DNA from 2 places in the Knoellia tibetensis genome. Region 2 is predicted to be linked to the other one. Evidence: predicted binding sites of a transcription regulator. Region 2 holds the regulator's gene; the other holds the start of a gene.
The links. The regulator HrcA, encoded in region 2, represses chaperone genes, less so after heat shock. The targets are predictions, from matches to a motif close to TTNGCACTCGNNNNNNNCGAGTGCNAA.
Positions count from the first base shown of each region.

Region 1 (15,526 bases), 2.2 Mb from region 2:
GTGGCACCGTCCCAACGTGAGAGGGTCGGCCGGCCTGCTGCGCAAGGTCACCTGCCGGGCGGCCTGCGCTCGAGCAGCGCAGCCAGCGACACGGTTGGATGATGCAAAAGAGCGTGCACCCGATCCAAGGACATGTCCAGCCCGTGGGTGCGTCCCGGCCTGGCCCTGACGTCGTCGACCGAGCTGAGAGCTGGCGAGGGGACTTGAACCCCTAACCACCTGTTTACAAGACAGGTGCGCTACCGATTGCGCCACGCCAGCGCACGTCGGCGAGCAGTGCCCCCGACGGCGTCCCGCACTCTACCCGCCGTACCTCACCGGACCCGCGTCGTCGGGCGAGAGGGACGCAGCGCACGCCGAGCCGAGACGTGGACGACGCGGACGGCATACGGGGGGCGTTCATAGAATCGAACGGTGACGCGACCCCTGCGACGGCAGATCCACGACATCGGTCGTCGCCGGGCCTGGGTCATCTGGGTCGTCGCCCTGTCGGTCTACACCGTCGCCGTCTTCCACCGCACCTCGCTCGGCGTCGCCGGTCTCGTTGCAGCACAGCGGTTCGACATCACCGCGTCGCAGCTCGCGACCTTCACGGTCGTCCAGCTCGTCGTGTATGCCGGCATGCAGATCCCCGTGGGTGTCCTCCTGGACCGCTTCGGTTCGCGCCGCCTCCTCCTCGTCGGGCTCGCGCTCATCTCGATCGGGCAGCTGTGGTTCGCGTTCGCGGGCAGCTTCGGGGTCGGGCTCGCCGCGCGCGTGCTGCTCGGGATGGGCGACGCGATGATCTTCACGAGCATGCTCCGGCTCGTCGCACTGTGGTTCCGGGTCAAACAGGCGCCGGTCATCACGCAGCTGAGCGGCATGGTGGGCCAGCTCGGCGCGGTCGCCGCCGCCACCCCGCTGGCCGCCGCCCTCGACCGCTACGGCTGGGAGCGGTCGTTCGGCATCGCCGCCGGCGCGGGGGCCCTGCTGTCGGTGGCGCTCTTCCTCCTCGTCAAGGACTCGCCCTACACCGGCGTCGCCGTCGAGAAGATCAAGGTGCGGGCGCTGGCCCGCACGCTTGGCGAGGTGTGGGGCAACCCCGGCACCCGGCTCGGGATGTGGATCCACTTCACCGGCCAGTTCGGCGCGACCGTCTTCACGATGCTCTGGGGCTACCCGTTCCTCGTCGAGGGCCAGGGACTCAGCCCCACGGCCGCCGGCAGCCTGCTCATCACGCTCACGCTCGCGTCGATGGTCGCCGGGCCGGTCGTGGGCCACCTCACCGGGCGGCTGCCCTACCGCCGGTCACAGATCGTCCTCACCATCGTCACGGCCATCGCGAGCACATGGGCGCTCGTACTGCTGTGGCCGGGGCGGGCACCGCTGCCGCTCCTCGTCCTGCTCGTCTGCGTCACCGGGTGCGGGGGCCCCGGCTCGATGGTCGGCTTCGACCTCGCCCGCAGCTTCCACCCGTCGGACCGGCTCGGGCGTGCTTCCGGCGTCATCAACATCGGCGGGTTCTTCGCCTCGCTCGTGACGATGGCGCTCGTCGGCTTCATCCTCGACCACCGCGTGCCGGAGGGGCCCGGCTCCTACGAGCTCGACGACTTCAAGGTCGCGATGTCGGTGCAGTTCCTGCTGTGGTCGCTCGGGGCGTTCCAGATCTGGCGCTACCGCCACAAGGGCCTCGAGTTCATCGGCGACCACCCCGGCGCGATGGACGCGCTGCGCGCCGGGGACACCCTTCTGCCCGGGATCTCGCGCGACCCGGACTGAGGGCGGGTCAGCCTGCCTTCGGTCGCTGCACCTCGAACCGGCCTGCCGGCCCGGCGTGCCCGGCCACACCGCTCGAACCCGATCGGGAGGGCGACAGCGGCGACCCTGAGCCGGGTGGGGGCGCCATGGCGGGATAGGCCTCGAAACTGCCCGCGACGTCGACGAGGACATGCGTCGTGCCGGCCGCGTTGTTGACGAGGAACGTGTTGCCCCAGTTGAGCGGGATCATCGCTGCGTTGGCCATGCTCACGGTGCCGACCGTGTTGAGGTTGCTCACCCCGGGGCGTGCGTCGGCGTCCCATGCGGTCAGCCACGTCGTCGCGGTCGGTTTGACGGCGGTGAGGTTCGCGACGAGGCCGTAGGTCTGGTAGCCCGCGACCGACGCGGGAGCCGCGACCTTCCGGGTCTGACCGGCGGACAGGGAGGCCATCCCGAGTGAGCTCCGCGTGTCGACGACGCGCACCGGCGCGGCCAGGGGGCGGAAGCGCTGCGCGGTCCAGTCCTCGAGCACCGTGTTGTCGTCGTAGAGCCCGACGATGTCGACGATGACGTTGGTCGCCGCGCCCGAGGGGTTGTCGATGCGGAACGTCGGGTAGCTGAGGCCCGTCTCGGTGTCGTACTCCTGGCGGAGTGGGACGACGGCCATGTTGGCCTGGCTGCGACCCTTGACGAAGTTGACCGACGAGGTCGCCGGCATGTCCCCGATTCCCGACCACGCCGTGAGGTAGCCCGAGCCGGACTGCGTCGTCGTCGTGATGTTGACGAGGGCTGCGGTGAGGTGCGAGTTCGCCTCCCGCGCGCCGTCGCCGTTGTAGTCGAGGTCGATGTCGAAGTAGTAGCCACTGGGCAACGGTCCGAACCTGGAGCGCGTGTCGACGATCCGCTGGAGCTGGGTCTGGCGGAACGAGCCGTAGGGGACGGCCGTCTGTGCCGCGGTGCGGTAGTAGCCGATGACGTCGGCCAGCACGTGCACGGTGCCGCTGTTGCCGTTGGCGAAGCGAACCTTGCCGTCCGGTCCGACCGGCACGGTCACGAGGTTGGCGAGGTTGACGCCCTTGGTGAAGTTGATGCTCGACGTGCTCGGCTTCGCCGGGCCAGGGAAGACGCTGAGGAAGCCGGCGCCGGTGGGGCTGACCGCGGTGACGTTCATGACGACCGACGTGACGGCGGCAGTCGTGGGTACGCCTCCTCGGCCCGTCACCTGGACGGCGATGGTCTGGGCAGGGCGCAGCGAGGTCCGGGTCGTCACGCCGTTCGCTGCTCGGGTGTCGAGGATCCGCTTCGGCCCGTTCGCCACGGTCGCGAAGGCGCCGAGCGGGGTGTCGCGGGAGATGACGTCGACCGGGATCCGACGACTGTCGTCGCCGGCGACGTCGGGCAGGAGCACTGTGGACTGCCGTCCGCTGCCGAGCGCACCGGGCCATCCCGTGACCGTGAGCGTGCACGAGCCGCCGGCCGGCACGGTCGTGTTGCTGCACCCGTCCTTGCTGATCGCAAAGCCGAATGGCGGGGGCGGATCCGACTCGAAGACGGCCTTCCCGAACGTCGCCCCCTTCGCGGATCGGACGGTGACGACGTGCGAGGCCGGGCCGGTGGGCGGAGCGAGCAGGCGGACCATGTCGACGGTCGAGTGCGACCGTACCTCGCCCGTGACGGCGGGGCCGCCGCCGCACGACTGACGGTAGCTCGCGGCGAACCGCTCGAGGTGCTTGTCGGCGTCGTACACGGCCTCGTGCACCGTCACCGAGCCGGTGGTGGTGGACGTGCAGTAGACGGGGTAGTTGATGTGGACACGCGCATGGGTGGCGCTGACGTCGTCCGCCGTGGGATAGGTCGTCCCCGCCGTGAACGTCGTGCCCACCGGTGGCAGGACGAAGACCCGTCCGGAGTAGCCGCCCGTGCCGTCGCCGTCGACGGCGATTCCCTGATCGACCGGATAGGAGTAGGGCGACGTCGTCACCCAGATCCGGCCGGTCGCGAAGGAGCCGGCCGGGCCCTCGATCGACCACGACGTCACGTCGGCGGCGGGCGAGACCGCGGCGGTGGCCGCGCTGCTCAGGCCTGCGGCGGTGACGACGGTGGCGAGCAACGTGGCGAGCCCCCGCGTGAGGCGCACTGACATGGGTGTTTCCCCCCTGCGATGTGGCCCGCTCGTCGAGCCGTCCGGAGCCTATGGCAGGGCGTGGCCCACGGGAAGGAGAAACGTGGTTTTGCCGTCATCGCCCGGACGCGTGTCGGTCACCGGCCGGACCCGGTCGCCCACCTATAAAGAGGTGACCGGGCCGTGTATGAGACGGCCCGGTCTGACGTTGTCGGGGGTCAGCGCAGCACGTGGCGGCTGATGACGAGCCGCTGGATCTGGTTGGTCCCCTCGAAGATCTGGGTCACCTTGGCCTCGCGGAACATCCGCTCGACGGGGAAGTCCGCGGTGTAGCCCGCGCCACCGAGGACCTGGATCGCGTCGGTCGTCACCTTCATCGCGGCGTCGGTGGCGAGGAGCTTGGCCACCGCGGCCTCCTTCGAGAAGGGCCGGCCAGCGTCCTTGAGCCGCGCGGCATACAGGTAGGCGGAGCGCGCCCCCGAGACCGCGGCCTCCATGTCGGCGATGAGGAACGCGAGGCCCTGGTTCGACGCGATCGGGCGGCCGAACTGCTCACGCTCCTTGGCGTAGGCCGCGGCCACGTCGAGCGCCGACTGCGCCAGCCCGGTTGCGGCAGAGGCGATCCCGAGCCGGCCGGCGTCGAGTGCCGACAGCGCGATGGCCATGCCCTGACCCTCGTCACCGATGCGGTTGGCCTCCTCGACGGGAACGCCGTCGAAGATCACCTCGCGCACGGTGTCGCAGTGCAGGCCCATCTTCTTCTCGGGGGCGCCGAACGTCATGGCGTCGGACCCGGCGGGGACGATGAAGCACGAGATGCCGCGCCCGCCGTCGTCGGAGGTGCGCGCGAACGTCGTGTAGTAGTCGGCGTGGCCGGCGTGGCTGATCCACGCCTTGCGCCCCTTGATCGCGTATGCCGTCCCGTCACCGCCGTCGGACCGCGTCGCCTTCGTCGTCATCGACCCCACGTCCGAGCCGGCGAGCGGCTCGGAGAGGCAGTAGGCGCCGAGCTGCTCGCCGGAGAGCATGCCCGGCAGCAGGGCAGCCTGCTGCTCGGCCGTCCCGAACGTCGTCACCGGGTAGGCCGTGAGCGAGTGCACCGAGACGCCGACGGCGACGCTCATCCACGCGGACGCGATCTCCTCGACGACCTGGAGGTAGACCTCGTAGGGCTGTCCGGCGCCGCCGTGCTCCTCCGGGTGCGGCAGCGACAGCAGCCCGGCCCGGCCCAGCGTCCGGAAGACCTCGGTCGGGAAGGACTCGCCCTCGGCTGCGGCGCGCTCGGCGTCGTCGACGCGCGGGCGCAGCTCCTTGTCGCAGATCTCGCGGGTGAGGGCGATGAGGTCGTCACCGTCGGAGGTGGGCATGAGGCGGGTCACCGGCATACCCGCGACTGTAACGCCAGCCCGAGCGGGACCGGACCGGCCTCAGGGACCGTCGACGAAGGGACGCATCGGCGACAGCTCGGGGCGCTTGGGGTCGAGGTGGTCCCCGCTCGACTGGCCCTTCATGCGGCGCTGCACCCATGGCGCGAGGTGCTCGCGGGCCCAGGCGGCGTGGGCGCGCAGCTCCTGGCGCCGCGTCGTCGCGTCGCCCGCGGGCAGCGGTGTGCGCCAGTCCTCCTCGTCGGTGGCGTGACCGAGGGCGGCAAGGGCGGCGAGGGCGACCCGGCGGTGCCCCTCGGTCGTGAGGTGGATGCGGTCGCCGGCCCACAGGCGCCAGTCGCGCAGCGCCGGCATGCCCCAGAGGTTGAGGACGTAGCAGCCGTGGCGCTGGGCGATCGTGAAGATGTTGGCCGCGTGGACCGCGTGGCGACCGCGGAGCGGCTTGAGCAGCCCGGCCTCCTGGGGGTCGACGGGAGTGGCGAGGAGGACGTCGGAACCGTTCTGCCGCAGGCGGACCACGGCGGACTCGAGGCGCTCCATGAGGTCGTTGGTGTCGACCCCGGGTCGCAGGAGGTCGTTGCCGCCGCCGACCATCGAGACGAGATCGGGAGCCATCTGGAGCGCGCTGTCGAGCTGACCGCCGACGACGTCGTCGAGCAGCCGGCCGCGGACGGCGAGGTTGGCGTAGCGGAAGGGCAGGTGCTCGAGCTCGGCGAGGTCGTGCAGCGACTCCGCGAGGCGGTCGGCCCAGCCGATCCAGGAGTCGTCCTTCTCGGGGTCGGGGTCCGACATCCCCTCGGTGAACGAGTCGCCGATGGCGACGTAGGTGCTCCAGACGCGGGTGGGGGTGGACGGGGCGGGGATCACGGCAGTCTCCAGTCGAGCGGTGTGGCTCCCTGCTGCTCAAGGAGGTGGTTGACCCTGCTGAACGGGCGCGACCCGAAGAAGCCGCTGTGCGCCGACAGGGGAGAGGGATGTGGGCTCTCCACACACGGTATGCCGTCCAGCCGGCTCCGCAGCGAGCGCGCGTCCCTGCCCCAGAGGATCGCGACGAGCGGCCCGCCGCGGGCGACGAGGGCGTCGATGGCGCAGTCGGTGACCTGCTCCCAGCCCTTGCCGCGGTGGCTCGCGGGGGTGCCCGGCCGGACGGTGAGGACCCGGTTGAGCAGGAGCACCCCGCGCTCGGCCCACGGTGTGAGGTCGCCGCTCGTCGGTGCCGGGACGCCGAGGTCGCTCTGGAGCTCGGTGTAGATGTTGACGAGGCTGCGCGGGATGGGCCGGACGTCGGGAGCGACCGCGAAGCTGAGCCCGATCGGGTGGCCCGGCGTGGGGTAGGGGTCCTGTCCGACGACGAGCACACGCACCTCGTCGAGCGGCTGCTCGAACGCGCGCAGGACGTGCGCCCCGCCGGGGAGGTAGCCGCGACCGGCCGCGACCTCCGCGCGGAGGAACTCCCCGAGATCGGTGAGCGTCCCCTCCACCGGGGCCAGGGCATGCGCCCACGAGGGGTGGACGATCTCGGCGAGGGGGCGGCTGGTCACGTTCCCCACCGTATCCACGCCCCCACCTCCTTGCGTCTGCGCATCCGGTCGTTCCAGCAACCCCATCCGCGGACGCGGGAGGCTCGTGGGGAAGGGGGGGTTGACAATCTACAACCAATTGGTTGTAGATTGTCCGTATGGCCGAGAACGAGGAGCACGAAGACCGGGCGGACGCCCTCTTCCACGCGCTCGCCGACCGGACCCGGCGCGACATCCTCCGTCGCGTCCTGGCCGGAGAGCACTCGGTGTCGGCACTGGCCCGTGACTACGACATGAGCTTCGCGGCGGTGCAGAAGCACGTCGCCGTGCTCGAGCGGGCCGGACTCGTCAGCAAGCGCCGCAGCGGCCGCGAGGCGCTCGCCAGCGGAGAGGTCGCGGCGTTGCGATCGGTCGCCTCGATGCTGACCGATCTCGAGGCCGTGTGGCGCGGCCGCATCGGGCGGATCGACGACCTCCTCGCCGGTCTCAACGACGCCACGACCGACCCGCAGGACCGTCAGCACGCCCACCACGAGAAGGAGTAGGACCCATGCCCGTCACCGACATCACGACCAACAGCGACGAGCGCTCGATCGCCGTCACGTGCGACTTCGCCGCCCCCGTCGACCGCATCTGGGACTTCTGGACCGACCCCCGTCAGCTCGAGCGCTGGTTCGGCCCGCCCGGATACCCCCTCACCGTCACCTCGCACGACCTGCGCGACGGCGGTCGGGTGACCTACTACATGACGTCGCCCGAGGGTGAGAAGTTCGGCGGCTACTGGGATGTGACGTCCGTCGAGCCCACGAGTCGGCTCGCCTACGTCGACGGCTTCGCCGACGCCGAGGGCAACCCCGCCGAGGGAATGCCGGCCGGCGACACCGTCGTGGAGTTCACCGAGCACGACGGCGGGACGCGGGTCTCGTCGACGACGGTCTACGGGTCGGCCGACGACCTCCAGAAGGTGCTCGACATGGGCATGGAGGAGGGCCTGACCCAGGCCGTCGGCCAGCTCGACGAGGCCCTGCGCGCGGACGCGGCCTGACCTGCCCCCGGGCGACCGCCCGGAACCTGGTGTCGGGGATCCGGGCCCGTCCGAGCATGGACGGCCCCGGATCCCCGACACTCGATCGGGCGTCAGGCGAAGATCGAGCGCACGTCCTCGAGCCGGCTCGGCACGACCCGGAACCACGCCCAGGTGCCGCGCTTCTCGCGCTCGATGAGGCCGGCCTCGGTGAGGACCTTGAGGTGGTGGCTCACCGTCGGCTGGGCGAGTCCGACCGCGGGGGTGAGGTCGCAGACGCAGGCCTCGCCACCGTCGCTGTCGCGGATCATGCTGAGTAGCCGTAGACGCACCGGGTCGGCGACGGCCTTGAGGAGGGCGGCGTTGGCCTCCGCCTGCTCTCGCGACAGCCCGCCGGGCGTCGTGATGCCGCAGCACGCGGCCGCCGCGCTCGTGGTCGCCGCACTCGCGGGCGTCGTGGTGGTCATGCCGGCCCCTCCTCTCGGCTGGGACACAGTGTGCCATCCAAGATATTGACGAACATCAATATATACGGTTTGCTACTCATATCGACGTTCATCAATCTATCTGAAGGGGCCCGCCGATGACCACCACGCCCAGCTCCCGCGTCCAGCTCGCCCTCAACGTCACCGACCTCGAGGCCTCGATCGCGTTCTACTCGGCGATGTTCGGCGTCGAGCCGGCCAAGCGCCGCCCGGGCTACGCCAACTTCGCCGTCACCGAGCCGCCGCTCAAGCTCGTCCTCATCGAGACGAGCGACGACGTCCGGGGGAGCGGCACCGCCGGTGCGCTCAACCACCTCGGCGTCGAGGTCCCGTCAGTCGAAGGGGTGGCCGCCGCGCGCGAGCGCTTCGCGGAGGCCGGGCTCGCGGCCTTCGACGAGAACGACACGACCTGCTGCTACGCCCTTCAGGACAAGGTCTGGGTCCACGACCCGGCCGGGGCGCCGTGGGAGGTCTACACGGTCAAGGACGAGAACCCCACCGGCGCGCGCCCCGCCACCGCGAGCCTCGAGGTCCTCGACGTCTCCGGTCGCCAGCCCTCCGGCGCCGCGTGCTGCACGTGACGGCACTCCCTCGGGCGCTCGCCGCCGAGGTCGTCGGCACCGCAGGTCTCCTCGCCGCCGTCGTCGGCTCCGGCATCATGGCGCAGCGCCTCACCGACGACGTCGGCGTCCAGCTCCTCGCCAACGCCCTCGCCTCGGTGGCGGCGCTCGCGGTCCTCATTGCCCTCGTCGCGCCGGTGAGTGGCGCCCATCTCAACCCCGCCGTCTCGCTCGCCCAAGCCGTTCGCCGCGACCTCCCGTGGCCCCACCTCCCCGGGTATGCCGTGGCACAGGTCGCAGGGGGAGTCCTCGGTGTCGTGCTCGCGAACCTCATGTTCGACCTCGCGCCGCTGGACCTGTCGACGACCGCCCGTCCGGGAGGGGGCCGGTGGCTCGGTGAGGTCGTCGCCACGGCCGGCCTCGTGCTCGTCGTCGGGCACGTGAGTCGCGGCGGTCGGGGCGACCGGGCGCCGTGGCTCGTCGCCGCCTGGATCCTGTCGGCCTACTGGTTCACGTCCTCGACGTCCTTCGCCAACCCCGCCGTGACCATCGCGAGGATGTTCAGCGACACCTTCACGGGAATCGCGCCAGGTTCCGTGCTGCCCTTCATCCTCGCCCAGGTGGCGGGCGCCGCGGTGGGCCTGGCCGGCATACGACTGCTCGTCCCCGACACCCTGGAGAACCCGTGAACGACCGCCCCTCCGTGCTCTTCGTCTGCGTGCACAACGCCGGGCGCTCGCAGATGGCCGCCGGCTGGCTCGAGGCTCTCGGCGGCGGGCAGGTCGAGGTCCGCTCGGCCGGCAGCGCGCCGGCCGACACCGTCAACCCCGCCGCCGTCGAGGCGATGGCCGAAGTGGGCATCGACCTCACCGCCGCTTCGCCCAAGGTCCTCACCGCTGAGGCGGTGCAGGCCTCCGACGTCGTCATCACGATGGGGTGCGGCGACGCCTGCCCGATCTTCCCCGGCAAGCGCTACGAGGACTGGGTCCTCGAGGACCCCGCCGGCAAGGGCGTCGAGTCCGTCCGGCCGATCCGCGACGAGATCCGCGGCCGGGTGGTCGAGCTGCTCGGCACCCTCGGCGTCGTGCCGGTCTCCGGCCGGTGACCGGACGCCCCTGACGGGCCGGTGAGTGGGCGGGGAAGGATGGCCCGGTGACCGCACCCCGCTGGCAGACCATCTTCTTCGACCTCGACGGCACCCTCGCCAACACGATCCCGCTCATCGTTGCGTCATACCAGCACGCCTTCCGCGAGGTGAGGGGCGAGGAGATCGACGAGGTCCGCGCCCGCGCCTGGATCGGCCGTCCGCTCCTCGCCGCCCTGCTCGAGGAGGACCCCGAGCGCGGTCACGACCTCGACCGGACCTACCGCGAGTGGAACATCGCCAACACCGCGCGCCTCATCGAGAGGTATGCCGGCGTGCCGGAGATGCTCGAGTCCCTCACCTCCGCGGGCGCCTCCCTCCACGTCGTGACGAGCAAGCGGCGCGACACCGCACGCCTCGCGCTCGCCGGTGTCGGCATCGACCACCTCATCGACGTCGCCGGCGCCCTCGAGGACACGACCCGTCACAAGCCGGACCCCGAGCCGCTGCTCGAGGCCTCACGCCGGCTCGGGATCGACCCCTCCACGGCGGTCTACGTCGGTGACGCCACCGTCGACATCCTCGCCGCCCGGGCCGCGGGGATGCCGGGCCTCGCCGTGACCTGGGGTGCGGGGGAGCGGGCGGCGCTGGAGGCGACCCTCCCGGAGGCGGTCTTCGACACGGTCGACGAGCTCACGGCATACCTGCTCGACGGGACGGATGTGACTGCTGGGGCACCTGAGTAGGCGGGCGTCACGCCTGTCCAGCGGACACGCCGACCCTAATGACAGCCGTGTCATTCGACCGTTAGGGTGGGTGTCGCAGCCGCCGCTCCATGAAGGGTCGAACCGTGAACGCCGTGCACGAAGAGCAGTCCCCCACGCCCGATGCCTCGGGCCTGAGCGAGCGCGACCGCCGGATCATCGACTTCGAGCGCCAGTGGTGGAAGTACGCCGGGTCCAAGGAGTCGGCGATCAAGGAGCTCTTCGACATGAGCCCGACCCGCTACTACCAGGTGCTCAACGCGCTCATCGACAGCCCGGTCGCACTCGAGCACGACCCGATGCTCGTCAAGCGCCTGCGCCGCCAGCGCGCCACCCGCCAGCGCGCCCGCTCGGCCCGTCGCCTCGGGCTGCAGCCGCAGGGCTGAGCCGTGGCCGAGCTCGACTGGAGCACGCCCGAGGGCCTCGCGGCGATCCGTGACCACCTCGCCTCCCGCATCGAGGGCTGGCGCCCTCCCGTCGCGTATGCCGTCGGGCTGAGTTCCGCGTCGAGCTCGGTCGAGTGGGAGTTCGCCCACGTCAACGTCCCCGGCGGTCGTCACGGGCTGCCTGCGGTCGTCCTCGCCACCGTGCTCGGCCACGACGGGTCCACCGCGACGATCGACCTCACGACCGCCCAGCTCGGCGCGGCCGTCGAGTCGCTCGAGCCGGCGGAGGCGTGCGCGTCGCTCGACCACCCCAACCTCGCCGCGTGGCGGCAGGCGCTGGCCGAGGCCGCGTCGAACCCGGCGCGCTCGCTCGTCGCCGTCTTCGTCGCCGACCTCGACGACCCGGTGTCGTCGGAGGCCGACGGGGCGATGCGCGCGACCTTCGAGGGCCACGCTCCCGCCCTCTGACGCAGTCCCCTGGCCGCGAACGAGCCACAGCTTGGCGAGCGCGTTGCCTGTGCGTGGCTCGCTCGCGCACCTGTGCCTCGCTCGGCCCGTCGTCGAGCGGCGCAGAGCGTGGCGACCGGCGCTGCCAGGGATGCGCCGGTGGTCAGGCTGTGCGCCGGTGACGGCCCGGGCAGGGCGGCCGACCCGCGCGAGGCGGGCGGACGGCATACCCGGATCGTTTGCACTCTCCACCCGAGAGTGCCAATAATGGCGTTAGCACTCTCACCATGAGAGTGACAAAGTTGTATCCCAAGGCCAGACCGGTGAGGGTCGGCACGCGCGCATGACATGAGGCACGCGGGTTCGGCTCGTCCGTCGCGGGCACCACCTGGCCGACACCTTCGATTCGCGTGGGAGGAACCACCCGAATGGCCAAGATCATCGCTTTCGATGAAGAGGCTCGCCGCGGTCTCGAGCGAGGCATGAACACCCTCGCCGACGCCGTCAAGGTCACCCTGGGGCCCAAGGGCCGCAACGTCGTGCTGGAGAAGAAGTGGGGAGCCCCCACGATCACCAACGACGGTGTGTCCATCGCCAAGGAGATCGAGCTCGACGACCCCTACGAGAAGATCGGCGCCGAGCTGGTCAAGGAGGTCGCCAAGAAGACCGACGACGTCGCCGGTGACGGCACGACGACGGCGACCGTCCTCGCCCAGGCGCTCGTCAAGGAGGGCCTGCGCAACGTTGCCGCCGGTGCCAACCCGATGGCGCTCAAGCGCGGCATCGAGAAGGCCGTCGCGGCCGTCTCCGACGAGCTGCTCGCCAACGCCAAGGACGTCGAGACCAAGGAGCAGATCGCTGCCACGGCCTCGATCTCCGCTGCTGACCCCCAGATCGGCGAGATGATCGCCGAGGCCATGGACAAGGTCGGCAAGGAGGGCGTCATTACCGTCGAGGAGAGCAACACCTTCGGCCTCGAGCTCGAGCTCACCGAGGGCATGCGCTTCGACAAGGGCTACATCAGCCACTACTTCGTCACCGACGCCGAGCGCATGGAGACCGTCCTCGACGATCCCTACGTGCTCGTCGTCAACTCCAAGATCGGCTCGATCAAGGACCTGCTGCCCCTCCTCGAGAAGGTCATGCAGTCCGGCAAGCCGCTCCTCATCATCGCCGAGGACGTCGAGGGCGAGGCCCTGTCCACGCTCGTCGTCAACAAGATCCGCGGCACCTTCAAGTCCGTCGCCGTCAAGGCCCCGGGCTTCGGTGACCGTCGCAAGGCCATGCTCGCCGACATCGCCATCCTCACCGGTGGCCAGGTCATCTCCGAGGAGGTCGGCCTCAAGCTCGACACCGCGGAGCTCGACCTGCTCGGCAAGGCCCGCAAGGTCGTCGTCACCAAGGACGAGACGACCATCGTCGAGGGCTCGGGCGACGCCGACCAGATCCAGGGTCGCGTCAACCAGATCCGCGCCGAGATCGAGAAGTCGGACTCCGACTACGACCGCGAGAAGCTCCAGGAGCGCCTCGCCAAGCTCGCCGGCGGCGTCGCCGTCATCAAGGCGGGCGCGGCCACCGAGGTCGAGCTCAAGGAGCGCAAGCACCGCATCGAGGACGCCGTGCGCAACGCCAAGGCCGCCGTCGAGGAGGGCATCGTCGCCGGTGGTGGCGTCGCCCTGCTCCAGGCGGGCAAGGCCGCGTTCGACAAGCTCCAGCTCGAGGGTGACGAGGCCACGGGCGCCAACATCGTGCGCGTCGCGATCGAGGCCCCGCTCAAGCAGATCGCCATCAACGGTGGTCTCGAGGGCGGCGTCGTCGCGGAGAAGGTCGCCAACCTCGACTCGGGTCACGGCCTCAACGCCGCGACCGGTGAGTACGTCGACCTCATCAAGGCCGGCATCATCGACCCGGCCAAGGTGACGCGCTCGGCGCTCCAGAACGCCGCGTCGATCGCCGCGCTCTTCCTCACCACCGAGGCCGTCATCGCCGACAAGCCCGAGAAGGCCGCTCCGGCCATGCCGGGTGGCGGCGACGACATGGGCGGCATGGGCTTCTGATCCCATCCCGCTGAACGGCCTCGGTCGTTCACCCCACTGGAGGGCGGTCTCCCCACGGGGAGACCGCCCTTCGGCGTGGGCGGGGGCGTTCAGGGTCTCCTCAGGGTTCCCTCGGGGAGGAACCCCCTGCCCGTATGCGGTCCGCCCTCCTACCGTTGACGGCATGACCACTGACCTCGCCCCCGACCGCCGTGACACCACGGCGCCCCCGAAGGTGGCCGCCCGTGTCACCGACCTCGTCAAGACCTACGGCTCCGGCGACACCGCCGTCACTGCGCTCAAGGGCGTCAGCCTCGACATCGCCGCCGGGGAGTTCACCGCGATCATGGGCCCGTCCGGCTCGGGCAAGTCCACCCTCATGCACTGCGCGGCCGGGCTCGACTCGGTGACCCGCGGCTCGGTGCGCCTCGGCGACATCGAGCTCACCTCGCTCAAGGAGAAGGACCTCACCCGCGTCCGCCGGGACCACATCGGGTTCGTCTTCCAGTCCTTCAACCTCATCCCGACGCTCAACGCCGAGGAGAACATCCTCCTGCCGCTCTCGATCGCCGGGCGCAAGCCGGACCGCGAGTGGTACGACCTCGTCATCTCGACCGTCGGCCTCGCCGACCGCCTGGGCCACCGCCCCGGCGAGCTCTCCGGCGGCCAGCAACAGCGCGTCGCCTGCGCTCGCGCCCTCGTGAGCCGGCCCGAGATCATCTTCGCCGACGAGCCGACGGGCAACCTCGACTCGACCTCGGGCGCCGAGGTGCTCGGCTTCCTGCGTCGCTCGGTGGACGACTTCGGCCAGACGATCGTCATGGTGACGCACGACCCGGGTGCCGCGAGCTGGACCGACCGCGTCGTCTTCCTCGCCGACGGACGCATCGTCACCGAGCTGCGCGAGCCCACCCCCGAGCGGATTCTCGAGACGATGAAGAGCCTCGACGCGAAGGTGCAGGGCTGACCGATGCTCCGCGCCAGCTGGAAGAGCCTCATGGCCCGCAAGCTGCGGCTGTTCATGAGCGCCTTCGCCATCATCCTGGGCGTCGCGTTCGTCGCCGGCTCCTTCGTCTTCACCGACACCCTCGGTCGCAGCTTCGACTCGATCATGAACAGCACGGTCGGCGACGTCGTCGTCCGACCGGTCTCGGGCGAGGTCGACCTCGAGCAGCAGCCCTCCTCGCAGACGCTGCCGGGCTCGCTCGTCAAGGAGCTCGCCTCCACGCCCGGTGCTGCCCGCGCCGACGGCAACATCACGAACTTCGGCACGTTCGTCGTGGGCAAGAACGGCAAGCTCATCGGCGGCTTCGGTCCCCCCGGTATCGGCGCCAACTACACCGACGGACCCGCGGCCAAGGGGCTGCAGCCGCTCTCGCTCGCCTCGGGCCGGTGGCCCAAGGCCGCTGGCGAGGTGGTCCTCGACGAGAAGACCGCTGACAAGGCGGGCTACCTCGTCGGCGAAGAGGTCAACATCGTCAGCTCGGGCAGCCAGCCGCGCATCGCGGCCCGGCTCGTCGGCATCGCGACGATGGAGGGTGGGACCGCCGGCGCGAGCCTGTCGATCTTCGACACCGCCCAGGCACGCGACCTCTTCATGGAGGGCAAGGACACCTACAACGACATCTGGGTGACCGCCGCGGAGGGCACGACCCAGCAGGAGCTCCGCGACGCGGTCGCGAAGAAGCTGCCCGCAGGCGTCGAGGCGGTCACCGGCAACTCGGCCGCGAAGGCCGCAGCCTCGGACATCCAAGAGGCGCTCGGCTTCATCACGACCTTCCTGCTCATCTTCGCCGGCGTCGCGCTCGTCGTCGGGTCGTTCCTCATCATCAACACCTTCAGCATCCTCGTCGCGCAGCGTTCGCGTGAGCTCGCGCTCTTCCGCGCCCTCGGGTCAACCCGGCGCCAGGTGGCGCGGTCGGTGCTCTTCGAGGCGACCGTCATCGGGCTCGTCGGGTCGGTCATCGGCCTCGGGC
Region 1 covers NZ_JBMBWF010000001.1:2,282,352-2,297,877, forward strand. Annotated here, with positions in the region: tRNA gene ACOJV7_RS10735 (tRNA-Thr) at 189-261, opposite strand; gene ACOJV7_RS10740 (MFS transporter) at 415-1,758, shown strand; gene ACOJV7_RS10745 (hypothetical protein) at 1,766-3,880, opposite strand; gene ACOJV7_RS10750 (acyl-CoA dehydrogenase family protein) at 4,078-5,244, opposite strand; gene ACOJV7_RS10755 (SGNH/GDSL hydrolase family protein) at 5,287-6,108, opposite strand; gene ACOJV7_RS10760 (uracil-DNA glycosylase) at 6,108-6,785, opposite strand; gene ACOJV7_RS10765 (ArsR/SmtB family transcription factor) at 6,923-7,309, shown strand; gene ACOJV7_RS10770 (SRPBCC family protein) at 7,315-7,809, shown strand; gene ACOJV7_RS10775 (ArsR/SmtB family transcription factor) at 7,902-8,255, opposite strand; gene ACOJV7_RS10780 (ArsI/CadI family heavy metal resistance metalloenzyme) at 8,372-8,854, shown strand; gene ACOJV7_RS10785 (aquaporin) at 8,851-9,522, shown strand; gene ACOJV7_RS10790 (arsenate reductase ArsC) at 9,519-9,938, shown strand; gene ACOJV7_RS10795 (HAD family hydrolase) at 9,986-10,663, shown strand; gene ACOJV7_RS10800 (DUF3263 domain-containing protein) at 10,753-11,067, shown strand; gene ACOJV7_RS10805 (hypothetical protein) at 11,071-11,535, shown strand; gene groL (chaperonin GroEL) at 11,943-13,571, shown strand; gene ACOJV7_RS10815 (ABC transporter ATP-binding protein) at 13,735-14,517, shown strand; gene ACOJV7_RS10820 (ABC transporter permease) at 14,521-15,526, shown strand, end outside.
Region 1: the regulator HrcA is predicted to act here: its motif matches at 11,788-11,814, upstream of groL (chaperonin GroEL).

Region 2 (15,444 bases):
ATCCCGAGGCAGCAGTTCGAGGTGCCGATCCAGGCCGCCATCGGCGCGCGGGTCATCGCCCGCGAGAACATCCGCGCCATCCGCAAGGACGTCCTCGCCAAGTGCTACGGCGGTGACATCAGCCGCAAGCGCAAGCTGCTCGAGAAGCAGAAGGCCGGCAAGAAGCGGATGAAGAACATCGGCACCGTCGAGGTCCCGCCGGAGGCGTTCATCGCCGCGCTCTCCTCCGACGCCGCCGAGCCCAAGAAGAAGTAGCCGCCTCGGCCGTCGTGGGTCGAGAGGAGAGAACGCGCCGTATGCCGTCCAGCCTCGACGGGGTGTCCTCCCCTCTCGACTCCCCGGGCTGGGGGTGAGGGGCGCCACGGGTGGCGGGCGGCCGGCATACCGGGAAGTAACATCGCCGTATGCCGGAGACCTTCGCCCTGTACCGCCAGCTCACCTCGCTGCCCCTCGGGCGCAAGGCGTTCTCGTTCCTCTTCGCCCAGAAGGCGCCCTACTTCTGGACCGTGCGACCACAGGTCCGTGAGGTCCGCGAGAACCATGCCGAGCTGACGATCCGCAAGCGCCGGGCCGTGCAGAACCACATCGGCACCGTGCACGCCATCGCCGTGTGCAACGGGCTCGAGGCGGCGATGGGTCTGCTCGCCGAGGCGACGACCCCGCCCGGACGGCGCTGGATCCCCAAGGGCATGGAGGTCGCCTACACCGCGAAGTCGACGACCGACCTGCTGTGCACCGCCGACACGGACCCGGCCGACTGGGTCGAGCCGGGCGACGTGCCCGTGCGGGTGCGGGCGATCCGCGACGACGGCACGGTCGTCGTGGAGGGCGTCATCACGATCTACGTGAGCGACAAGAAGAAGTCGGCCTGACGAAATGGGCGCGCCCGTCGTGATGTTGTCCCGCACATGACCACGATCACCGGAACGTACCTCCCGAGCCCCAGCGCCTGGGTCCGCAAGCAGGTCGAGACAATCGAGGAGACCGGCACCACCGGATCCGTCGACATCCAGGGCCGGCCGGTCGTGCTGCTCACGATGAACGGCGTGACCGGCTCGGTGCGCAAGGTCCCGCTCATGCGGGTGGAGCACGACGGCGTCTATGCCGCGGTGGCGAGCAAGGGCGGCGCGCCGGACCACCCGAAGTGGTATGCCAACCTGCGCAAGAACCCGGTCCTCGAGCTTCAGGACGGGACCCGCACGTGGGTCGCGCGCGCTCGTGAGCTCGACGGCGAGGAGCGCGAGCAGTGGTGGGAGCGCTGCGTCGCCGCCTTCCCGAACTACGCGGAGTACCAGCGCAACACCGACCGCCTCATTCCCGTCTTCGTGCTGGAGCCGGTCGAGGACTGAGGCCGCCCGCGTGTGCGGCTCTAGTCCGGCGCGACCGTCGACTCGTCGACGTCGCCGAGGTCGAGTGGGTCGCCCTGGGGTGAGCCCTTCTCCGGCACGAGGTCGCGGATCGTCAGCAGGTCGCGTGGCCAGATCTCCTCGGTCGTCGCCTCGAGCTCGGCCCGGGTCCACCAGTGGTGGGCCGTCATCGTGGCGAGCTCGACCGCGGTGTGCCCGGCGGTCGACACCTCGAACGACGAGCACCGGACGAACCAGAACTGCTCGTCCTGCGTCGTGACGATGTCGCTGTAGCCGTGGACGACGACGCGTTCGGCGAGCGGCCCGACGAGGTCGTCCTCGGTGATCGCCAGACCTGTCTCCTCGGCGACCTCGCGGACGGCGGCCTGCAGGTCGCTCTCACCCGGGTCGACGCCCCCGCCGGGCGTGATCCAGAAGACGGGCACGGGCGTGATGCCGGGGTCGCTGTCGCGGAAGAGCAGGATGCGGTCGGCCTCGTCGACGAGGAGCACCCGCATCGCCCGCCGCCGGTTGCGCGGTCGCGCGTCCGGGTCGGGGGCGGCGAGGACCGGCAGACGGGTCACGTCGTCAGCCGGCGGCGCAGGCGCTCGATGTCGTCGTCGCCCCAGCCCTGCTCCCGCAGCCACCCGGTCGCGCCGCCGAACTCCTCCTGCAGCGTGTCGAGGATCGTCTGCATCGTCTCGGGGCGGGGGCGCTGGTCGTCGACGCTCTGCTCGCGCAGGGCGGTGCCGTAGAGGTCGCGGGGGAGGAGGCGCGCGATGATCCGCTCGATCCGCTCACCCGTCAGCGCGTAGTCCTCGACGATGACCTCGTGCGGCACACCGGCGGCGGCGAGGGCGAGAGCGACGACCGTGCCCGTCCGGTCCTTGCCCGCCGCGCAGTGCACGACCGTCGCGCCGGTGCTGCGTGAGACGACGTCGAGGGCCGCCGACACCGAGTCCGGCCGTGTCGTGAGGTAGCCGAGGTAGTGCTCGGACCAGAAGGTCGCGTCCCGCACCGGACGGGTCGAGTGCTCGGGCACGGCGAGGGCCTGCTCGGCGGTGACGGGGTGGCCGTCGGCGAAGAGCGAGTGGTGGTGGTGGGTGAGCGACTCGACGTGCCAGAGAGGGCCCGGACCTTCGGTGCTCACCTCGGTGTCGCTGCGCAGGTCGACGATGTCGCTCACCCCGAGGACGTCGACGACGTGCCGCACGTCGGCCTCGCTGAGGTCCTGGAGGTTGTCGGACCGGAGCAGACGCAGCGGCTGCACCGTGCCGCCGTCCCGCGTGGGCAGTCCGCCCGAGTCGCGCATGTTGACGACCCCCTCGAGCTCGATCCAGCGCTCGGTGGCGGACACGTCGGGGATCCGGTTCTCGCTCACGCGGCCATCGTAGGTCGATCAGAGATCGACGACGCTGCCGGCTCCGGCTGCCTCGGCGCGCCGCACCACGGCGTCGGCGACGACGAGGTCGGTGATGCCGGTGCCGAGGTTCGACACGACGAGCCGGCCCTCGGGTCGGCCCGACCGGAGCAGATGGCCGGTCCAGGCGGTCGCCGTCGGGTAGCCATCGAGCTTGCCGCGCACCTCCCGCATCGCTGCGAACTGTGCCGGGTCGTCAGACGCGAGGACGGCGGTGTCGGCGAGCCGCCCGTCGACCGAGCTGGCGTAGTCGATCGGCAGCAGCAGCGCGTCCTCGCGCGGCCACGTGACCGCGATCGCCATGTCGGTGAGGCCGATCGACAGGCCGGTGATGACCACGTCGGCGTCGCGCACGGCGGCCTCCCGCGACGCGGACGCCACGACCCGTATGCCGGGTGCGGCCTCTCGGGTCTCGGTCGCCAGCGCGTCGACCGCCTCGCGTCGGCGGGCCCAGACGTGGACCTCCTCGTGACCGAGTGCCTCGAGGACCCGCAGGTGCGACGCCGCCTGGACCCCGGCTCCGAGGAAGGCGATGCGCGCGTCCCGCGGGGCGAGCGCCCGGACGCAGGCGCCGGTGACGGCGGCCGTGCGCACGGCGGTGAGCTCGGCCGCCGGGAGGAGGGCGGACGGCATACCGGTCGTGCCGTCGTTGACGACCATGACGCCGGTCGCGGTCGGCAGGCCGCGGACCGGGTTGTCGGGGACGAGGCTGATCCACTTGCAGCCGAGGAGGCCGCGCTCGGGGTAGGCGGCGGGCATCGCATTGGCGAACATGCCGGGGGAGGTGCGAACCGTGGGCTTGGGCGGGACGTCGGCGCGACCCTCCGCGAGGGCCGTGAGGGCGTCCGCGACGAGGTCGACCACCTCGACGAGCGGCGGCAGGCTGGCGCGGACGTCGGCGTCGGTGAGGATGCGCACGCGCGCCAACCTATCGGGGCACAAAGGTGAGGCATCGGAACGTACGAGTTTCCGAGGCCCTCGACGAAGCACGAACCGAAGTGCGTGTCCCGACGCTCCCACCGAGGTGGGTGCGTAGGACATTCCTCGTCGCTCCGGGTCGGGGTCGCAAGCCGTTCGGGAAGGAAGGTGCCGAGATGTTGCCGGCGTGAATTGCCCTGTGGCACAGCACGATCCGCCACATAGGTGAGGGCCTCGGAAAGTATGAGTTTCCGAGGCCCTCGACGAAACACGAACCGAAGTTCCTGCTTCGACGCTCTCACCGAGGTGAGTGCGTAGAGGTATTTGTAGTCGCGCCTCCAGGGGTGCGCAAGGCCTTTGGGTGAAGTTCTTCGACAAACTTCTCGGGCGACGGCGTGTCGCAGTGGACACGCCGCCCGGCCACCTCGCGGCGAGCCCATGCGGGCGAGAGTGGGAGGATTCGTCGGTGCCCCAGCTGCCCGATGGAGATCCCGCACCCGCTTCGGGCGAGCTGCCCGCTGGGGCGCTCGCGGGCCTGGGGAGCCGGCCGTTCGGAATCTACCTGCACGTGCCGTTCTGCCGGGTGCGCTGCGGCTACTGCGACTTCAACACCTACACGCTCACCGAGCTGGGTGCCGGCGCGAGCACCTCGACCTTCGCCGACACCGCGCTGGCCGAGCTCGACCTTGCCGGCACCGTGCTCGGCGGTGGCGTGCCTCGCGTCGACACGGTCTTCGTCGGTGGCGGCACGCCCACGATGCTGCCGGCGGCCGACCTCGTGAGGGTCGTGGACGGCATACGCGAGCGGTTCGGGCTGGCCGGCGACGTCGAGGTGACGACCGAGGCCAACCCCGACTCGGTGACGCCCGAGTCGCTGCGCGAGCTCGCCGACGGCGGGTTCACCCGGGTCTCGCTCGGCATGCAGTCGGCGGTGCCGCACGTCCTCGCCACGCTCGACCGGACGCACGAGCCGGCCGGGGTCGGGCGGGCCGTGAGCGCCGCCAAGGATGCCGGTCTCGTCACCAGCGTCGACCTCATCTACGGCACACCGGGGGAGTCGCTCGACGACTGGCGCCGCTCGCTCGACGCCGCCGTCGCGCTCGAGCCCGACCACGTGTCCGCCTACGCGCTCGTCGTCGAGGAGGGCACCAAGCTGGCGGCCCAGGTCCGCCGGGGCGAGGTCGCTCGGCCGGACGACGACGACGAGGCGACGAAGTACGAGCTCGCCGACGAGGTGCTGTCCGCGGCCGGGTTCGGGTGGTACGAGGTGAGCAACTGGACCCGCACGCCGGCCGGACGCTGCCGCCACAACGACGGCTACTGGACCGGCGGTGACTGGTGGGGCGTGGGTCCCGGCGCGCACAGCCACGTGGGCGGCGTGCGCTGGTGGAACGTCAAGCACCCCAGGGCGTATGCCGGTCGGCTCGCGTCCGGTGGCTCGCCGGCGGCCGGGCGCGAGAGGCTCACCGACGAGCAGGTGCGCGACGAGCGCGTGCTGCTCGGGGTGCGCGTTCGCGACGGGCTCGTCGTCGACGACCTCGACGAGGTCGGGCGGCGTGCGGTGGCGGGTCTCGTCGCCGACGGGCTCGTCGACGGCGCGGCCGCGGTCCGCGACCGTCGGGTCGTCCTCACCCTGCGCGGGCGGCTCCTCGCCGACACCGTCGTCCGCCGCCTCCTCGGCCTCGCCTCCTGACCGAACCGGCTCGCGGCGGGGTCGCCGGCTGGCACACTTCCCGGCATGGGGGCGTGCGACGAGGGCGCGGGTCAGTGGTGGTGGTTCCCACTTGCCCTCGGCAGCGGCGTCCTGTCCCTCCTCCTCGTCGGTGTGACGATCGGCCTGTGGTCGGGCGTCCTGCCGTCGTCGAGGCCCGTCGCGGAGGAGCCGTCGAAGCCGGGGTGGAAGGGCGTCCTCCGTGACCATGGCGCCGCGGCGTTGGGTCTGGTCGTGTGGGCGTGGCTGCTGCTGTCAGCCGCTCGGCGAGGGGACTGGCCGTTCGTCGGGGCCGGCGCCGCGATGGCGGCGGCAGTCGTCGTCGTTGTACCGGCGGTTGCGAAGGCCCTGCAGCCCGCCGTGACACTCGGCGAGCTGCGCTTCGCTGCCATGGCGGATGCCCGTCCGCTCACCCCCGCCGAGCGGTCACGGGTCGGCAGGGCCCGATGGTCGACGGCAGTGGCGCTCTCCTTCAGCGTGCTCGTGTGCGTGGCCTCCTTCGGCCTGTCGATCGGCACGATGGTTGAAGTCGGCTGTCCCGAATGACCTCCTGACCGCCTCGTGCCGTGCGAGAGTGCGCGGCATGGAGGACGGGGGGTGCTTGGGGACGACGACGCCCGAGTGGGTGTTCGGGACGATGCTCACGGCTGGAGCCTGTTGCGGTGTCGCGGCGATCATGTTCGTGGTCCTCATGGCGCGCCCGAACGTGTCGGACTGGAGCTGGCGGACCGGCCTCCCCCTCGCCGCGCTCTACCTGCTCAACACCGGATACTTCCTCTACGGCGAGTACGCCTTCCACGGTGGCTGGGACGGGCTGCTGCGGGGGATCGGCACGGTGCTCGGTTGGTGGCTGCTCGTCTCTCCCGTCGTGGTGCTGGTCCTGCGACGCAGGTGGTTGGCACGACGGGGGTTGCGGATGGTCGGTGGCTGGCGCCTGGCGCTCACCGCGGCCCGCCGGGTGACCGCGGCCGTGACGATGGTCAGTGGCACCCTCGCCTCGATGATGATCTGGGCGCAGGTGCTGTCACTGCGTCCGTGCTGAACCGTCGCTCGTAGGGTGGCGCGCATGACTGCCACGCACAGCCGCCGGCTCGAGGGCCGCACCGCGATCGTCACCGGAGCGAGCCGGGGCATCGGCCTCGCAATCGCCGAGCGCCTCGTCGCCGAGGGCGCCCGGGTCTGCGTCACCGCGCGCAAGCAGGACGCGCTCGACGCGGCGGTCGAGTCCCTCGGCGGACCCGATGTCGCCATGGCCGTGGCCGGTCGCGCCGACGACCCCGACCACCAGGACGAGGTGCTCGCCGCGGTGTCCGAGAGGTTCGGACCGCTCGACCTGCTCGTCAACAACACCGGGATCAACCCGGCATACGGACGGCTCGTCGACCTCGACCTCGACGCGGCCCGCAAGATCGTCGAGGTCAACTGCATCGCGGCGCTGTCGTGGGTGCAGAAGGCCGTGAAAGCGGGCCTCGAGGAGCGCGGCGGCGCCATCGTCAACGTCTCGTCGGTCGCGGGCGTGCGCGCGGCACCCGGGATCGGTTTCTACGGCGCGAGCAAGGCGATGCTCACCCACCTCACCGAGGAGCTCGCGGTCGAGCTCGGGCCGTCGGTGCGCGTCAACGCCGTCGCGCCGGCCGTGGTCAAGACGCATTTCGCGACGGCGCTCTACGAGGGACGCGAGGAGAAGGTCGCAGCGGGCTACCCGCTCGGCCGGCTCGGTGTGCCCGAGGACATCGCCGGGGTCGTGGCGTTCCTGCTCTCGGACGATGCGGCGTGGATGACCGGACAGCTCGTCGTCGTCGACGGCGGCCTGCTCCTCAAGGGCGGCGTCTGAGCCGGTCGAGAGAGCAGGGCACGCCGCCCGGGAGGCTCCCGGACGGCGTGTCGTGCTACGTCGACCGACGGTCACGTCGGAGTCAGCGGCTCACTTGACGAAGGACGGCGTCATCGGCGGCGTCCAGAGCTGACCCTCGTTGGCGCGCAGTGCCCCGATGATGTGGAGCACGAACGCCACGGCGAGCGCGGCGAAGTAGGTGAGGAAGCCGACCAGCACCAGCATGAGCGGCAGTGAGACGAGCAGGACGATCCCGGTGAGGATCTGGATGTTGAGCGAGTTCGCCGCGTGCTGGCGGACGAAGTCGCCTCGGTCCTTGTAGAGCACGTAGATGACCAGCGATCCGACGAAGCCGAGCAGGCCGGCGCTCAGCACCATGGCGATGAGCGGCACGAGGTGGGCGAACATGCCCCACTGCCGCTGCTGCGCCGGGTCGAGGACCTGCTGACCGTATGCCGTGGCCTGGCCGGGGTGCGTCTGTCCCGTCTGCGGGTAGCCGCCCTGCGGGTACCCGCCCTGTGGGTAGGCCGGTTGCGGCGTGGGCTGGGAGTGGCCGTGACCGGGCGGCGGGGGCGGGGCCGATCCCTGCGACGAGGGCGGGGGCGGCGGGACCTGCCCCTGCGGAGCCTGCGCCTGCGAGGCGGGCCGCTCACCCGACGGGTCGGCGGTCGGGTCCGGACGGTGCTGTCCGTGGAACTCGGGGTCCGGAGTGGTGCTCATGGTGTGTCCTCCTTCAGGGGACGGGGTGCTGTCACCCAGTCAAACCCATCGCAGCGCTCGTTGATCCCCACTTCGGGGTGCGTTCAGGGTGCGGTCAGGGGCGACCCTGCCGTGGGAGGCGCGCCCGGGGCCCACGCGCGGTTCCCACTCACGGCGCGCAGCCGGCATACCGCGCTGGTCGCGTCTGCGGAAACGGCGGCGAACACCGCCGAATCCGCAGACGCACGAGGTCGGGCGACCGTCAGGGCGCGGTGACGAAGTCGATGAGCTCCTCGACCCGGCCGAGGAGCGAGGGCTCGAGGTCGGCGTAGGAGCGCACGGTGCCGAGGATCTGCTTCCACGCGCGGGCGATGTCGGCCTGGGTGTCGTGCGGCCAGCCGAGGTGGGCGCAGATGCCGTGCTTCCACGACGTGCCGCGGGGGATGACGGGCCACTGCGCCATGCCGAGGCGCTCCGGCCGGACCGACTGCCACACGTCGACGTAGGGGTGGCCGACGATGAGGACGTGCGGCGCGAACGGCTGGAGCCGCGAGGCCGCCTCCACGACGCGTGTCTCCTTGGTGCCGGGCACGAGGTGGTCGACGAGGACGCCCATGCGCCGGCCGGGGCCGGGGGAGAAGTCGCGGATCGCGGCCTCGAGATCGTCGACGCCGTCGAGCGGCTCGACAACGACGCCCTCGACACGCAGGTCGTGGCCCCAGACCTTCTCGACGAGCTCGGCGTCGTGGGTGCCCTCGACGAAGATCCGCGAGGCGCTCGCGACCTTGGCCTTGACGCCCTGGACCGTGCGCGAGCCGCTCGCGGTGCGCGACGCGGCCTGGCGAGCCTCGGCGAGCCGCGCGCTGTTCGCGGCCTCGGGCTTCGTCAGCGTCACCGGCCGGCCGTCGACGTGGAAGCCCGGCCCGAGCGGGAACGCCTTGGTGCGGCCGCGACGGTCCTCGAGGTGGACGACGTGGATGCCGCCGGCCTTCTCGACGCGGACGACGGCGCCGACCCATCCGGTCTCGACGTCCTCGACGACGATCCCGTTCTCCGCGGCGAGCGGGGTGGAGCGGCCCCCACGCGGTGCCTTCCAGTCACCCGCGAGCACGTCCGAGCCGTAGCGATCAGTCACCTGCGCGAGGGTAGACGTAGAATTGGCACTCACCAAGCATGAGTGCCAGCAACGGGAGGAGGTGTCGCGCGTGAGTGAGGACCGTCGGCTCGCGGTGCTGCGGGCGATCGTCCAGGACTACGTCGAGACGTCCGAGCCAGTGGGTTCCAAGGCCCTGCTCGAGCGCCACTCGCTCGGCGTCTCCGCCGCGACCGTGCGCAACGACATGGCCGTCCTCGAGGAGGAGGGCCTCATCGCAGCCCCCCACACGAGCGCGGGCCGCATCCCCACGGACGCCGGCTACCGGCTCTTCGTCGACCGGCTCAGCACGGTCAAGCCGCTGAGCGGCCCGGAGCGCAAGGCCATCAGCACCCTGCTCGACGGGGCCGTCGACCTCGACGACGTGGTCGACCGCACCGTCCGGCTGCTCGCGTCGCTGACCCGCCAGGTCGCCGTCGTCCAGTACCCCTCGCTCACCCGGTCCTCGGTCCGCCACATCGAGCTCGTCCCGCTCGGCGCCTCGCGCCTGCTCGTCGTCCTCATCACGACGACGGGCCGGGTCGAGCAGCGCGTCCTCGAGACCGGCATGGACCTGGCGGACCCCGAGACCGAGCGGATGCTCGCCTCGTTGCGCTCCGACGTCAACGGCGCCACCGTGGGCAAGACGCTCGCCGACGCCGCGGGCGGTCTCGGCGAGCTGCCGACGCAGGTCGACCCCGCCGCGCGCGGCCTCCTCGCCGCCATCGCCGCCGAGCTGACCGAGGTCCTCGTCGAGCAGCGCGAGGAGCGGGTCGTCATGGCCGGCACCTCCAACCTCGTGCGCGCGGGCGAGGACTTCCCGAGCTCGATCGGCCCCGTCCTCGAGGCCCTTGAGGAGCACGTCGTCCTCCTCAAGCTCCTCGGCACCGTGACCGAGCAGGGCTCGGCCGTCGCCGTCCGCATCGGTGCGGAGAACCCGTATGCCGGCCTGCAGACGACCTCGCTCGTCACCTCGGGTTATGGCGCGGGCTCCGACCTCGTCGCCGGTCTCGGCGTCGTGGGCCCGACCCGCATGGACTACCCGACGACGATGGCGGCCGTACGCGCCGTCGCGACCTACGTCAGCCGCATCCTCGCGGAATGACCGGGTGACTCCCGGACCTTGCACCTTGTGCCGCTTCCCCTGAACCGAACAGCCCCCAGCGAAGGACGTCCACCGAAGTGAACGACTACTACGCCGACCTCGGCGTGGCCCGTGACGCGACTGCCGACGACATCAAGAAGGCCTACCGTCGCGCGGCCCGCAAGCTCCACCCCGACGTCAACCCCGGCCCCGAGGCCGAGGAGCAGTTCAAGAAGGTCTCCCAGGCCTACGACGTGCTCTCCGACGCGGAGAAGAAGCGCAGCTACGACATGGGCGCCGACCCCTACTCGGGCGCCGGTGCCGCGGGCTTCGGCCAGGGCTTCTCGTTCAGCGACGTCATGGACGCGTTCTTCGGTGCCGGGGCCGGTGCGGCCCAGGGCCGCGGTCCGCGTTCGCGCCAGAGCCGCGGCCAGGACGCCCTCGTGCGCCTCGACCTCGACCTCGTCGACGCCGTGTTCGGCGCCGAGAAGGACCTGACGATCGACACCGCCGTCGGCTGCTCCACCTGCCACGGGGAGGGCACCCAGCCCGGCACCGGCACCCGCACCTGCGACGTCTGCCAGGGGCAGGGCCAGGTCCAGAGCGTGCAGCGCAGCTTCCTCGGCCAGGTGATGACCTCGCGCCCCTGCGTCAACTGCCAGGCGACGGGCCAGGTCATCGAGGCGCCCTGCTACGAGTGCTCCGGCGACGGCCGGGTCCGCACCCGCCGGACGCTGACGATCCGCGTGCCTGCCGGTGTCGACACCGGCACGCGCATCCAGCTGGCCGGCGAGGGCGAGGTCGGTCCCGGTGCGGGTCCAGCCGGTGACCTCTACGTGGAGGTCGCGGTCCGCCGCGACGAGCGCTTCCAGCGCCAGGGCGACGACCTGCACGCCACGCTCGAGCTGCCGATGACCGCGGCCGCGCTCGGCGCGACGGTGCCCTTCGACACCTTCGACGGCGAGCAGGAGCTGGACGTGCGTCCCGGTATCCAGTCGGGCGAGCAGATCCGCCTCCGGGGTCTCGGCGTCACCCACCTGCGCGGGTCCGGTCGCGGCGACATCATCGTCCACGCCATGGTCGCCACCCCGTCCAAGCTCACCTCGGAGCAGGAGGACCTGCTCCGACGCCTCGCCGCCCTGCGCGGCGAGGAGAAGCCCACCGGTCGCATCGCGGACCCGACCGACGGCTCGATCTTCGGCAAGCTGCGCGACGCCTTCAAGGCCCGCTGATGCCCGACTTCTTGCGCAGGAGCGACACTCTGCGGGTCGTTTCGAACCGTTCCGTGTCGCTCCTGCGCAAGAAGTCGGGGTGTGCCGGGGCTGGGGTGGCGCGTGGGCGAGGCGGCGTGAGGGGGAGCGGGCGATGAGCCTCGCGCTCTATCTCGTGCCGGCCGGGTCGCTCGACGCCACCGGACCCGGCGACGTCGTCGTGCTCGACGGTGCCGAGGGTCGCCACGCCGCCACCGTTCGCCGGACGCAGACCGGCGAGCAGCTCCGCATCGCCGACGGCGCCGGCCGCGTCGTCACGGGCACCGTCGAGTCGGTCGACCGGGCCGAGCTCGCGCTGCGGGTCGACGAGGTCGCAGCCGCGCCCGAGCCCTCCCCGAGGTTCGTCCTCGTCCAGGCCCTCGCCAAGGGCGACCGCGACGACCAGGCCATCGAGGCCGCGACCGAGCTCGGCGTCGACGAGGTCGTCCCGTGGCAGGCCGGTCGAAGCATCGTCCAGTGGCGTGGCGACCGCGGCGAGAAGGCGTGGCGCAAGTGGGACGCCGTCCTCGTCGCCGCCACCAAGCAGTCCCGCCGGCCCCGCCGCCCGCACCTCGCCCCGGTCGTCACCACGGCCGGTCTGGCCAACCGCATCGCGACGGGCGCCACGGCATACGTCCTGCACGAGGACGCCGACGTGCCGCTCGCCTCGCTCGAGCTGCCCGGGGAGGGCGACGTCCTCCTCGTCGTCGGCCCGGAGGGCGGGATCTCGCCGGACGAGCTCGAGGCCTTCAGGTCGGCCGGTGCCCACGTCGTCCGGCTCGGCGACACGGTGCTGCGCTCGTCGAGCGCCGGCCCTGCGGCCCTGGCCGTCCTCAGTGCCGCTGCGCGTTGGCGCTAACACCCGCACGTCGGTCAGCGGACCGTGAAGGTCACCGACCGCTCGGCGAAGACTGACCCGTCCTCGGCCGACGTCGTGAACGCGCGGAACGTGTAGGTGCCGGCGTCGAGCCGGCCCAGGTCCACCGAGAACGTGCCCCGTGATGGCGCGCCGATCGACGCCGTGGTGAACCCGTCCTTGACGACCGTCGCCCCGCGCCGGAGGTCCCACTCGAGGGCCGCCTCGAACGCGACGGCCTGTCCGCGGACGACGACCGGCTGCGTGGCTCGCACCGACGCGCCCGGGGCCGGGCTGTCGACCCAGAGATCGCAGAGGAACTCCGGTGGCGTGCTGGCACGCGTCCAGACGCGTGCAGGGTCGAGGTGTCCGAAGAGGCGCTGCCCACCCGGCGTGCGCACGGTCACCGGCAGGTCGCCGCGACCAACGGCCGCCTGCGCCGTCCACACCAGCGCCGAGACAGCCAGCTCGGCCCGCCGCGCGTCGGGTGCGGTCCCTCCGGGGCCGGTGAGCTCGATCGTGATCCGCCCACGCTCGACGACCAGCCTGTCGAGGGCCACTCCGCTCCAGGGGTCCGACTGCTCATCCGTGCTCCGGATCGACTCCACGACCGCGAGCGTGGCCCGGTCCGACTCGGTGGCGTTCTCGGGCATGGGCAGCGTCGAGAACTCCCGGACGAGCCCATGCCGGGCCTGCTCACCCCCGTTGCTGCCCACGACGTAGATCCCGAGCGTCGCCGTCCCCGTGCCGGTCGGGGTGCCGGTTGCCGAGGGCGAGGCCGACGGCGACGCCGAGGACGATGACGACGGGGTGGGCGAAGGGCTGGCCGAGGGCGATGGCACCGAGGTCGTCGGCGCCGGCGTGGCGGGCAGCGTCCCGTCGTCGTCCGGGCGGGCGGCCCACACGATGCCGCCGACGAGGGCCGCCGTGGCCGCGACCGCGGCGACCGCCCACCAGCTCCTGCGGACGGTGCCGTGCCCGGGACCCGACGCCTCGTCGAGGATGGCGTCGAGGCGCGACGACGGACGGATCTCGCGTGCCCTCTGGTCGAGCGCCGCCCGCAGCTCGCGCTCGGTCTGCGACTCGTCCTGGTGCGTCGTCATGGCCGTGCCTCCATCTCGGTGCGCAGGGCGGCGAGGCCGCGGTGGGCGTGGGCCTTGACCGACCCCGGCGCGATGCCGAGCGCGTCGGCGATCTGGGCCTCGCTGAGGTCGAGGTAGTAGCGAAGCACGAGCACCTCTCGTTGTCGCGCGGGCAGGCGCTGCAGCCGCCGGAAGACCTCCGCGGTCCCGGCCGCCGAGATCGCCGCGTCCTCGGCGCTCACCAGGGTCGGCTGGCTGCGCCGCTCCCGCAGCGAGTCGAGGTAGCGCTGCTCGACCTTGTGGTGCCGCAGGGCGGACCGTGCACCGTTGACGACGCACTGCCTCAGGTATGCCGGCCCGCGGCCTTCCTCGACCTCGTTCCACTTCCGGTGGAGCGCGACGAAGGCGTCCTGCGCGATCTCCTCGGCGAGGAGGTCGTCGTGGACGAAGAGCCAGGCGAGCCGGACCATGGGAGCCCAGTGGACGGCATACAGGCTCGACACGCCGTCATCGGCGGCGGCGCGCGCGGCGGCGTCACGTCGGGTGCCCACGGAGGTCATTGTCACGCCGGGAAGACGCCCGAGGAGGCCGTTCGGTTTACTGTCGGAGCATGAGCGCCGCCACCACCGACCCGGACTGCCTCTTCTGCAGGATCGTCGCCGGGAGCGTGCCGGCCGACGTCGCGGGCGAGAGCGGGCACAGCCTCGCGTTCCGCGACCTCGACCCGCAGGCGCCGACGCACGTCCTCGTCGTCCCGCGCCGGCACGTCGCCAACGCGGGCGAGCTGGCGGAGGCCTCGGCCGACGAGCTGGCCGACGTCGTGCTGCTCGCGCGGACGGTCGCGGAGCAGGAGGAGCTCGACGGCGACTACCGGCTCGTCTTCAACACGGGTGAGGGCGCGGGGCAGAGCGTCTTCCACGCCCACCTCCACCTTCTCGGCGGGCGGTCGATGAAATGGCCTCCCGGCTGAGCCGAACCGTAGACTTGGCGACGACATGACTGACGCACCGCATACGCCCACCTCCGACAGCTCGCCGAAGCACACGCCGGTTCACACCGTCACGATCCCGGGGGACGTGTCGATGGTGGCCCTGCTCGGGCCGCGCGACGAGCTCCTGCGCACCATCGAGCGCAACGTCCCGCTCACCGCGATCCACGTGCGCGGCAACGAGTTCCACATCTCCGGCCCGAGTGCCGAGGTCGCGCTCGTCGAGCGCGTCATCGACGAGCTCCTCGCCGTCATCGACGGCGGCCAGCCGCTCAACCGGGACGCTGTCGAGCGCTCCATCGCCATGCTCCGCGCCCAGACGAGCGAGCGCCCCGCCGACGTGCTGACGATGAACATCGTCTCCTCGCGCGGCCGCACGATCCGCCCGAAGACGCTGGGGCAGAAGCGCTACGTCGACGCGATCGACGAGCACACGATCACCTTCGGCATCGGACCCGCCGGCACGGGCAAGACCTACCTCGCGATGGCCAAGGCGGTCGCCGCGCTCCAAGGCAAGCAGGTCAACCGGATCATCCTCACCCGTCCGGCCGTCGAGGCGGGGGAGCGGCTGGGCTTCCTCCCCGGCACGCTCAACGACAAGATCGACCCCTACCTGCGCCCGCTCTACGACGCGCTGCACGACATGGTCGATCCCGACTCGATCCCGCGGCTCATGGCGGCCGGGACGATCGAGGTCGCCCCGCTGGCGTTCATGCGCGGTCGCTCGATCAACGACTCGTTCGTCATTCTCGACGAGGCGCAGAACACCACGCCCGAGCAGATGAAGATGTTCCTCACCCGCCTCGGGTTCGGCTCGAAGATGGTCGTCACCGGCGACGTCACCCAGGTCGACCTGCCCGGTGGCACTCAGAGCGGGCTGCGCGTCGTTCGCGAGATCCTCGAGAGCCTCGACGACGTCCACTTCGCCGAGCTGAGCGCCCAGGACGTCGTGCGCCACCGTCTCGTCGGCGAGATCGTCGACGCCTACGGACGGTGGGACGCCCGGCACCAGCCGCGTACCGGCGGCTCGCCCAAGCGCGCCACGCGCCGTCCCCACAAGGCCACCCACGACGCGGGCGACATCACCCCCGAGGCCGCGGAGGGTGACGCGTGAGCATCGACGT
Region 2 covers NZ_JBMBWF010000001.1:120,606-136,049, reverse strand. Annotated here, with positions in the region: gene lepA (translation elongation factor 4) at 1-255, shown strand, start outside; gene ACOJV7_RS00685 (hotdog fold domain-containing protein) at 405-872, shown strand; gene ACOJV7_RS00680 (nitroreductase family deazaflavin-dependent oxidoreductase) at 909-1,349, shown strand; gene ACOJV7_RS00675 (NUDIX hydrolase) at 1,370-1,930, opposite strand; gene ACOJV7_RS00670 (tyrosine-protein phosphatase) at 1,927-2,727, opposite strand; gene ACOJV7_RS00665 (ornithine cyclodeaminase family protein) at 2,746-3,684, opposite strand; gene hemW (radical SAM family heme chaperone HemW) at 4,151-5,377, shown strand; gene ACOJV7_RS00655 (hypothetical protein) at 5,423-5,941, shown strand; gene ACOJV7_RS00650 (hypothetical protein) at 5,979-6,437, shown strand; gene ACOJV7_RS00645 (SDR family oxidoreductase) at 6,462-7,229, shown strand; gene ACOJV7_RS00640 (DUF4870 domain-containing protein) at 7,320-7,949, opposite strand; gene ACOJV7_RS00635 (DUF3097 domain-containing protein) at 8,191-9,063, opposite strand; gene hrcA (heat-inducible transcriptional repressor HrcA) at 9,134-10,165, shown strand; gene dnaJ (molecular chaperone DnaJ) at 10,243-11,376, shown strand; gene ACOJV7_RS00620 (16S rRNA (uracil(1498)-N(3))-methyltransferase) at 11,510-12,253, shown strand; gene ACOJV7_RS00615 (Gmad2 immunoglobulin-like domain-containing protein) at 12,268-13,353, opposite strand; gene ACOJV7_RS00610 (SigE family RNA polymerase sigma factor) at 13,350-13,883, opposite strand; gene ACOJV7_RS00605 (histidine triad nucleotide-binding protein) at 13,943-14,302, shown strand; gene ACOJV7_RS00600 (PhoH family protein) at 14,328-15,434, shown strand; gene ybeY (rRNA maturation RNase YbeY) at 15,431-15,444, shown strand, end outside.